DNA from 3 places in the Sulfitobacter sp. R86518 genome. Region 2 is predicted to be linked to each of the others. Evidence: riboswitches for the same ligand, from Rfam matches in the RefSeq annotation. Region 2 holds a riboswitch; each other region holds the start of a gene.
The links. A riboswitch is a leader RNA that binds a small molecule or an ion and turns the genes downstream of it on or off. The one in region 2 is predicted to bind cobalamin.
Positions count from the first base shown of each region.

Region 1 (3,272 bases), 1.5 Mb from region 2:
AACCACATCGGCAAAGACCAGAAACACCGCCCCCGCCAGTGCGGAAGCAGGCACAAGGATCGCATGACGATGCCCCACGACGATACGCATGGCATGGGGGATCACCAGCCCGACAAAGCCGATCGCTCCCACCACCGAGACCATCACCGCCGTGACCAACGCCGCCGTGCCGATCAGCAGCAGCTGCACGCGGCGCACCGGAATGCCCAAGGACGCGGCGCTGTCGCTGCCGAAGGTAAAGGCATCCAGCGCGCGGGCGTGCCACAGGCAGGCCAGCAGCCCGATCATCGCCGCGGGCAGGGCGCTTAGTATATCGGGCCAGCGCACGCCCGACATATTCCCCAAAAGCCAGAACATGATGGCACGGGCCTGTTCGGCATTGGCTGATTTCGTGATCATCAGCGCGGTCAGGGCGTTGAACATCTGGCTGCCCGCGATACCGGCCAGCACGATCACGCCCGCGGCCCGCAGGCCCACACCGCCCCCCGCCGCCTGCGCCAGCAAGGCGACAAAGGCAAAGGCCACCAGCGCCCCGCTGAACGCACCGATAGACAGCGAGATGGCACCCCCCCCCAGCCCGAGGATGGTCACCGCCACAGCACCCGTGGACGCCCCCGCAGAGATGCCCAGCAGATAGGGATCCGCCAGCGCATTGCGCAGCAGTGCTTGCAGCACAACGCCCGACAGCGCCAGACCGGCGCCGCAGCACATTGCCACCACGGCCCGCGCCATGCGGTAGTTCCACACGATGCCCTCGTCGATCTTGTCCACCGCATAGCCCGCGTTCAGCGCCTTGTTGGCCAGCACCTTCAGCACCACCAGCGGCGGGATAGAGACCTCGCCGATGGCCGCACCAAACAGCAATGCGGCCAGCAGCACCGGCGGGATGATCACCCACCAGTGCCACTGCGGCCTGCGCATCACAGAGCGGTCGATTGCGGTCATTCGGCTAGATCGAAACCGGACAGCGCGTCAGCCATCGTTTCCAGCGCATAGATCGCACGCACGGTCGGGTCCATCGCGTGGGCGTCCATGGTAATGATGCGGCCCTCTTTCACCGCGGTCATCTCGCGGGCGACGGGGTCGTTCATCAGGAAGGCGCGCTTTTTCTCGATGTCATCCGCAGGGAAGCGGCGGCGGTCCATTTTGGCAAGCACGATGAACGTCGGGTCGGATTTCGCCAGAGTCTCCCATCCGACCAGCGGCCATTCCTCGGCCGAGGTCACGACGTTTTCAACGCCAAGCTTGTCCATCATATAGGCGGGCACACCCTGTTGACCTGCGACATAAGGGTCCGCCGCCATCTCGGACGACGAGAACCAGAACAGCGCCGAGGTGCCTTGCGGCAGGTTCAGCGATTTGGCTTTCTCGACCGCCTTTGCCTCGCGCGATTGCAGGTCTGCCAGCAGCGCGGCACCGGCGTCTTGCGCGTTGTAGATGAGGGCGAGCTCTTCGATGCTGGTATACAACTGCTGGGTCGTGAACAGTTCGGATCGCGTGCCGTCCGCACCGACAGAGTTATCCTTGGCCGCGCAATCGGTGGGCATCACATAGGTCGGCACGCCCACCTCGTGAAAGCTGTCGCGGGTGCCGACCATACCTTCGGGGCCGACGTGCCATTCATACATCACGGTGACCAGATCGGGGCGTTTGCCCAACACGCTTTCAAAGCTGGGGTCGTTGTCCGCCAACCGTTCAATCGCATCGTTTGTCTCTTTGAACTCTGGCAAAACGGGGCTGAACCAGACAGAGGTTCCCGCGATCCGGTCCTGCTGGCCCAGCAGATACAGGATCTCTGTCGTGGATTGCCCGATGGTCACGGTGGTCTGGGGGGGCGCGTCAAAGCTGAGCGTGTGGCCGCAGTTGTCGATGGTCAGCGGATAGTCTGTATCTGCGCCAAGCGCGGTGCTGCCTGCAAGGCTCGCAATCAGGGTCAGGCTGGAAAAAAATGTTTTCATATCAAGGGCTCCGGTTGGTCCGATGCCGGGGTCTTTGAATAGAAAGAGAAGGGGCCAGCCAAACGGCACGCGGGCGCATTTTGGTCTGCGCGTAAGGTAAGATCCGGTCCCATCATCATCCTCTCCCGAGCAACCCCGCCCGGTGTTTCAGGTTCAGTGTCGGCAGGTCTCCTGACTGACGGATCGCGGCTGTCCCCGCCTTCCCGGACCTTTAGGCCCAGTGGCATGATGGAGGTAGCTCACCGTCTACAGTTGCGGGGGCAGTTCCGGTTCATCCACACCAAAGCGCGGATGGCGAATTCCCTATTATTTCCCGAAGGAAACCGACCCGGTTTCGATGACAGTTGTCCGCCCACCCGTCAAGTTGCGTTTTTGCGGTCGTCATCGCGGGACAAAGGCAAATAACGCAGGCCACGGGTCCGCAGAATGGGCGAGAGGCAAATAACAAACGGATGGAAAACCAAGTGGCAGCCCGTAGGGGAGTCGAACCCCTCTTTTCAGGTTGAAAACCTGACGTCCTAACCGATAGACGAACGGGCCACTTAACTTGTGAGCGCTTCTTTAGGCAAAGCCATCGGCGGGCGCAAGTGCAAGCCGCATGAGAAAGCGGGGAAACACGGCAAAAAAATCACAGATTTTGATGCCGTATTCCAAGGGGCGTATGGCGAGGGGGATCGTCGCGTGAAACGCGCGCCGCGCGCGGGATGAAGGCGCGCGTTTCCCTTAGATTTCCCAGTGAAAACCTGTCGCTTTTTCGGAGACGGTCCAGAGTTTCTCCATCACGGGTTTGTCGTAGGCATGGGGATTCAGTGTGCCTTTGCCAACGGGCCCTCCGGTTTGCAGCCATCCGGTCGGGCCATAAAGCGCGCGCTGCGCCAGCCCGTCTTCGGTCGCGCACATGACCTCGGGATACGCGCCTTTTTCGGCGGATTGCACCATTGGCGTCTTGCTCATCATCCACCAGGTGACCCGTGTGAAAAGCCCGCCGCTTGTGCTGATCAGCGAGGTCGCCGACGCGCCGGGGTGGCAGACATACACCTCAACGCGACTGTCGGTGGCTTTTAGCCGGTCCTGAAGCTCATAGGCAAACATCATCTGCGCCAGCTTGCTTTGGCTGTAGACCGCGTTGGCGCTATAGTTCTTGTCCCAGTTCATGTCGTCGAACTGGATCGTCTTGATCCCCATGTTGTACCCGAGGCTGGACACCACAACGATCCGGCCCGCGCTTTCCTGAATGCGATCAAACAGCATCCCACACAGCAGGAAGTGTCCGTAGTGGTTGGTGCCAAGCTGGCTTTCGAACCCGTCAACGGT
Region 1 covers NZ_JAXHCA010000005.1:1,030,886-1,034,157, forward strand. The annotation lists gene SJY36_RS05885 (FecCD family ABC transporter permease) at 1-921, opposite strand, end outside; gene SJY36_RS05890 (ABC transporter substrate-binding protein) at 942-1,958, opposite strand; cobalamin riboswitch at 2,102-2,301, opposite strand; tRNA gene SJY36_RS05895 (tRNA-Glu) at 2,424-2,498, opposite strand; gene SJY36_RS05900 (SDR family oxidoreductase) at 2,682-3,272, opposite strand, start outside.
Region 1: linked by a shared signal. The riboswitch ahead of SJY36_RS05890 (ABC transporter substrate-binding protein) and the one ahead of SJY36_RS13740 (energy-coupling factor ABC transporter permease) in region 2 are both predicted to bind cobalamin.

Region 2 (3,272 bases):
GATGGTGTTCAGCGGGATCGCATGGCCCGCCGTCAGTACCTGAAGCGAGGTAATTCCCGGCACGACATCGACGGTGAGTGTGACGACCTTTTGCAACCGCTCCGCAATGCGCAGGGTGCTGTCATACAGCGACGGATCCCCCCAGACGAGGAAACCGACACGGCCGCCTTGGGGCAGGGTGCGCTGCATCTCGGCCAGCCAGACCTGTGTAATGGCATCATGCCAATCGTGGACGCCCGCGTGATAATCAGGGTTGGCGGCGTCGCGTTTGGGCAGGGTGAATTCGTGAATATAAGGCCCGTCCGACCGCAGCACCTGGGCGCAAATCTCGTGCCGCAGGCCAGCCAGATCATCCTTGCCCGCGCCCTTGGACGGGATCAGGATCACATCGCAGGCATTCAGCGCGTCGATGGCTTGTAATGTCAGGTGTTTGGGATTGCCGGACCCGATGCCGATCAGTGAAAGCGTAAACATCTTGAGGCTCCGGCAGGGGGTGACGCGGCCCGCAGAGTAGGGGGCCGCGTCGGGTCTTGGATTATTCAGCGGCGGTCTGCGTCAGACGTTTGGTGAACAGCGCGCTGCCCGCGAAATCGCGCAGGGTTTTCGCGGCGGCGAGCACGGCCAGATCCACAAGCGGCTCGATCAGGATGACCATCATATAGGCCCCGCCAAAGCTGGCCACAGCGGCGATGTTGCTGGCGGCAAAGCCCTGACCGTAGATGGCCCAGAACGCCACCCAGCCCACAACGCCCGCCTGAAACGCGGTCGACAGCTTGAGCGCTTGAACATAGGTCAGATCAACATAGGCGGTGTTGGGCGCAATGATGCGTTTGGCCAGCGCCGAGACCATGAACAAGGGCACCAGCAGCGTGGTGACGTTCATCGTGTATTGCGGCAGGTCGATGGGGGCAAAGAACACGCCCTGCGCCAGCAGACCAAGCGCCAGACCCGCAGCCGCAGGGGCCACGCCGAACAGCAGGAACAGGGTCGACCCGAGGATCAGGTGCACTTCGCTCACGCCCACGGGGAAATGCGGGAAGACCTGAAAAAAGACAAAGGTCAGCGCGGTGGCCACCACGGCTCCGCCCGCAAAAGGTACGACGCCTTTCTCACGGACAGAGTTTATTGCGGTTTTCGCGGTATAGGCCGCAGCACCGGCGGCGGTGCCATAGGACAGGACCAGCTTGGCGCCGGTCACGACTTCGGGTTCGATATGCATATTCAGGTCTCCTTACCGTCTTCCCCGACGGCATAATGTGAAAGCCGCCCCGGGGGGCAGCCAGTTGGAACAGGGATCATCCCCATGACGGCAGGTCTCCTGACTTTGTGCGTCCATGCGTGCCGCGCCTTCCCAGGCGGTGTGGCCCAGTGGCAATGCGGGTTGCTCTTCACTTACAGGTGCGGGGGCAGTTCCGGATTTGGCACCTTTGCTTTGGCACCGCACCGTATTCCCTTTTCACCCCGATTGCCCGAAGGCGCACGGGGAACCGTCCGGAATAGGTGGTCATTTTCGGGCCGGTTTTGTCAAGTCATCTATTCGGTCAAAGGCCCGTAAAGGATCAGCGCAGGCGCTGACGTTGCGGGATCCAGCGGCAGATGGGCAAGGCTTTCCACGGTGTGGCGGCTCAGCTTTTGATCGGGGGTCGATACCGCCTCTGCTAGCAGGGCAGGGGTGGAGGGCGGCAAGCCCGCCTCGATCAGCCGCGCGGCGAAACCCGCAAAGGTGCGGCGGCCCATGTAGACGACCGTTGTCGCCGTAGGGTCGGCCAGCGCCGCCATGTTCAGATCTTCGGGCAAGGCCCCCGATTCGCCGTGGCCGGTGATGAATTGCACCCGCCGCGCGGTCAGCCGCCGGGTCAGTGGGATCATCGCCGCCGCCGCCGCCGAAGACGCCGCCGTGACGCCCGGGATGATCTCGAAGGCGACGCCTGCCGCTTTCAGTGCGGTCAGCTCTTCTTCAAGCCGGCCAAACACGCCCGCGTCCCCACTTTTCAGCCGCACCACCCGCGCGCCGGTCAATGCGTGTTCGACCAGCAAACGGCTCACGTGATCCTGCTTCGGAGACAGCCGTCCGGCGCGTTTGCCCACCCCGATCAGATCCGCCTCGGGCGAGACATGTTCAAGGATCGGACCCGCCGACAGATCGTCGAACAGCACGACTTCGGCCTCTTGCAACCGCTTTACCGCCTTCACGGTCAGCAGCTCGGGATCACCCGGACCGGAGGAGACGAAAGAGACAAAGCCGCTCATGACGCCCCCGCGATCAGGTGAAAGAAGGTGCCCGTCGCATGGCCGCGGCGCGAGCCTGTCTCGGGCACTTCGGCCCCATTGGCATCGACCACCCGCGCCAGCGGTGTATCGGGCTGCGACAGGATCGTAGAATAGTGGAATTCATGTCCCCGCAACCGCGCGCCCGCGTCATAGCCGGGGCCGGGTTCGTTCAGCGTGGCAAGCCGGTAGCCCAGATGCATCTTGCGCTTCTCATAGCTGGTTTCCAGCCCCAGCAGCCCCGCCATCTGGTGCCGCACGCCTTCCTTGTCGACCAACCCGGCCCCCATCGCCATATAGCCCCCGCATTCCCCATGCACCGGGCGCGTCGTGGCGAATTGTTGCAGGCTGTCGCGGAACTGCGCGGCAGCGGCAAGGCGTCCGGCATGCAGCTCGGGATAGCCGCCGGGCAGCCAGCAGATGTCGGCGCTGTCGTCCGGTGCCTCATCCGCCAGCGGCGAGAAGGGCAACACCTGCGCACCCGCGGCGATCCAGTGGTCCAGCAAATGCGGATAGATGAACGAAAACGCGGCGTCCTTGGCCAAAGCGATCCGTTGACCGGGGGGCGGGGGCAAGACATCTGGCCCGTCGGGGATACTGCGCCCTTGGGCGGCAGCGACGATCAGATCAAGATCGATATGCTGCGCGATGAAATCTCCCGCCGCATCCAGCAGCTTCATCAGCTCGGGCTGTTCCTCGGCCTGCACCAGACCCAAGTGGCGTTCCGGCAGCGTGACCGATCCCTGTCGGGGCAGCGCGCCCAGAACGGGGATGCCGACCTGCTCCATCCCCAGACGTAGCAGGGCCTCGTGACGGGGGCTGGCGACCTTGTTCAGCACCACACCCGCGACATGCACATCCGGGCGCATCGTCTTGAACCCAAGGGCGGTGGCCGCAGCCGATTGCGCCTGACCCGATACATCCAGCAGCAACACCACCGGCCAGCCCGTCATGGCAGAGATATCGGCGCTCGCCCCGTTCGAGGTTTCCCCCGGTTGCGCCAC
Region 2 covers NZ_JAXHCA010000005.1:2,571,427-2,574,698, reverse strand. The annotation lists gene cobF (precorrin-6A synthase (deacetylating)) at 1-474, opposite strand, end outside; gene SJY36_RS13740 (energy-coupling factor ABC transporter permease) at 536-1,219, opposite strand; cobalamin riboswitch at 1,291-1,507, opposite strand; gene cobA (uroporphyrinogen-III C-methyltransferase) at 1,534-2,250, opposite strand; gene SJY36_RS13730 (cobyrinate a,c-diamide synthase) at 2,247-3,272, opposite strand, start outside.

Region 3 (3,272 bases), 2.0 Mb from region 2:
GCCGATCTCGTAATCCGTGTCGATTACGGCAGCGGCCCCGTCGGGTGTCGGGATACCCGGCGACGTTTCATCTGTCATTAGATGCTCTCCATTTTATGTATTTGCGACTAATCATAGCGCAACTCCGACAAAACGACCACCGCTGCGCGGGAATTAAGTAAATGAATATCATGGCTTAGCCCCCGGATGCGGGCTTGACGCCCCGTTTGCGGGTCGCGGGCTATGCGTTTTTTCCGTGTTTTACCGCGAATCCCCTCTTTGGATTCGGGTGAAACACCGGGGCGGATCCGCGTGCCGCAATGCCCAAGCCCGTCTGAACGGAGGGGGCAACCGCACCGCGGGATAGCGCCCTATCCCAAAAGATATGCCGTCCTATCCGTCCATGGCCCCGACCCACCTGCTTGCGCAAATGAAAGCGCGGGCGTCTGCGGTCACCATGGTCCCATGACAAATTTTTTCATCATGGGGGATGATATGAAAGTTACTTGCACACTACCGATTATCGCAACCGCGGCACTTCTGGCCGCTACCACTGTCAGCGCCGAAGGGTTCAGCCTGTCCGGTGCGCGCTCTGCCATGCAAAGCGACATCTCGTTCAACGTCATGCAGTCCGCAGGGCAGGGCCAGATCAAGCTGCGCCATAAGATCCAGCCCAAAGCGCAGGTCCGGTCCAAAACCGTGAGCAGCCGCAGCCGGTCTTTCCAAGAGCTCAGCGGGGTCAGCACTGCCGCGGACCTCAAAAGCCTCATCGCTTGGGCCGAGGCGGGTCCAAAGGGCTATGACGCCGTGCAATACGGGGCCAAACGGCTGCCGCCACAGCGTCCGACGCAAATGACCATCGGCGAGATCTACCGCTGGATAGACCGCACGCCGGGCCAACCGCATGCCATCGGTCGATACCAGTTCATTCCATCCACGCTGCGCAGTCTGGTGCGACAGGCGGGGCTAAGCAAGAATGACCGCTTTACCTCGGCGGTCCAGGACGGGCTGGCGGATATCCTTTTGGTCGATGCGGGGTTTAACGCGTTCAAGAAGGGCAAGATCAGCCGCCACCGCTTTATGGAAAACCTCGCACGTATCTGGGCCGGTTTCCCGACCTCTAACGGGCGATCCTATTATCACGGCTATGCAGGCAACAAGGCCGTCATCTCGTGGAACGAGTTCGACGCCGTAATGAAGAAGATTTTCGCAACCAAACGCGGCTGATCCCCGCGTTAGGGCTTGTTCCGGGCGGACAGCCGTGGCCCAATGGCCGGGTCTGGTGTCCGCCTCGCGGAAGAATCGGGAAGCTGGTGAAACTCCGGCACGTGCCCAACGCTGTAATGGGGATGGTTTGCGCATAGGCCACTGGACTATTCCGGGAAGGCGCGCGGACCAGACGACCCTAAGTCAGAAGACCGGCCAGACAGTACAGCTTGCCCCGCATGGACAGCGGGATTGGCGCATAAACGTATTGTTGGGGACTGAACAATGCCGATACCCTCTGCGCTGGCACCCGCCGCGCCTTTTTCAGATGCTGAACGCGACGCCGTCTACAAGGCAATCTTTACCCGCCGCGATGTACGCGATCAGTTTTTACCCGATCCAGTGGCCGAGGAAGTGTTGCACCGCATACTGACCGCCGCGCATCACGCACCGTCCGTCGGGTTGTCACAGCCGTGGAATTTCATCGTCATCCGGGATCAGGCCGCACGCGATCAGGTCTGGCAAGCCTTCAACCGCGCCAACGAGGAAGCCGCCCAGATGTTCGAGGGCGACCGCCAGACAAGCTACAGGTCGCTGAAGCTCGAAGGCATCCGCAAGGCACCGGTCAATATCTGCGTGACCTGTGACCGCAGCCGTGGCGGCAAGGTCGTGCTGGGGCGCACCCATAATCAAAACATGGATCTTTATAGCACCGTCTGCGCGATCCAGAACCTTCTGGCTTGCCGCCCGCGCCGAGGGCATCGGGATGGGCTGGGTCAGCGTGTTCCGCGATGCCGATCTGCGTGACCTGCTGAAGATACCCGACCGGATAGAGATCGTCGGCTACCTCTGTCTGGGCCACGTGGACGAGCTTTACCAGACGCCCGAACTTGAGGTGAAAGGCTGGAGCAAACGGCTCCCCGTGGACGAGATGATCTTTGACGGTACGTGGCAGGGCGACCCGTAGTCACTGCCCGTCCCGCTCACGTTGTCATCTCCCGCAATGCGGGTAATTTGCGCGGTCAGCGGAACTATGCCGGTTCCCTGACGTTGCCTTTGTGAAGCCAGTGCATCCCGCGTCTGGCACGCAAAGAGGAAATATTCAAAATGGGCGGTATCATTTATCTCGTTGGTCTTGTGGTCGTGGTTATGGCGGTGCTGTCGCTGGTCGGCTTGGCGTAATCAAACGCCGGGGAGGCATTTACATGAACACGACACTTACTGAAAAAACTGCCGATGGATCCTATGTCGACTGGCCCGCAATTTTCGCGGGCACTGTTGTCGCTGTGGCGATCGGCCTCTTGCTGACCACCTTCGGCGCGGCACTTGGCCTGTCGTCGATTACGCTGGACGGTACCGACAATTCATCGACGCTTGAACTGGTGTTGACCGCGCTGTGGATGGTGATCACGCTGGTCGCCTCCTATTTGGCCGGTGGTTATATCGCGGGCCGCATGCGCCGCCGCGTCGAAAGCGCTACGGATGATGAAGTCACTGCACGTGACGGGATCAACGGTCTGGTTGTTTGGGGCCTCGGCTCTGTGATCACCGCCGTGATGCTATCCAGCGCGCTGAGCTTTGCAGCCAATACCGCGGGCAATGTTGCTACGGGTGCAGGCAAAGCGGCTGGTACGGTCGTCGAAGCTGCGGGCTCTGCCGTGGGAGGTGCTGCCTTCGGACTGGCTGATGCGGCGGGTGCTGCAATCCCGGATGAGGCCAAGAATGATCCGACAGATTACCTGTCGAACCAGCTTTTGCGCCCCAATCAGGTCGACCCCCTGACAGCCGACCCCGAGCAATTGGCAGAGCAGACCGCCAGCATTGTCGCCAATATCTACCGCACGGGTGAGGTGAGCGAGGAAGACCGGACCTATCTTGCCGGCGCTGTTGCTGCACGCACCGATCTGACCCAGGCCCAGGCGAAAGAGCGTGTGGATCAGATCGTGACCCAGGCGCAGGAAGCACGTCAGGAAGTCGAAGACGCTGTAGCCGCTGCCAAGGCCGAGGCTGAACAAGCTGCAGCAGAGGCGAAAGAAGCAGCGGTTGAAGCTGCGCAAACCGCGCGTAACGCCGGTATCCTGACCGCC
Region 3 covers NZ_JAXHCA010000005.1:539,645-542,916, forward strand. The annotation lists gene SJY36_RS03460 (BCCT family transporter) at 1-78, opposite strand, end outside; gene SJY36_RS03465 (hypothetical protein) at 445-1,206, shown strand; cobalamin riboswitch at 1,243-1,421, shown strand; partial or broken gene bluB (5,6-dimethylbenzimidazole synthase) at 1,471-2,152, shown strand; gene SJY36_RS03475 (hypothetical protein) at 2,391-3,272, shown strand, end outside.
Region 3: linked by a shared signal. The riboswitch ahead of bluB (5,6-dimethylbenzimidazole synthase) and the one ahead of SJY36_RS13740 (energy-coupling factor ABC transporter permease) in region 2 are both predicted to bind cobalamin.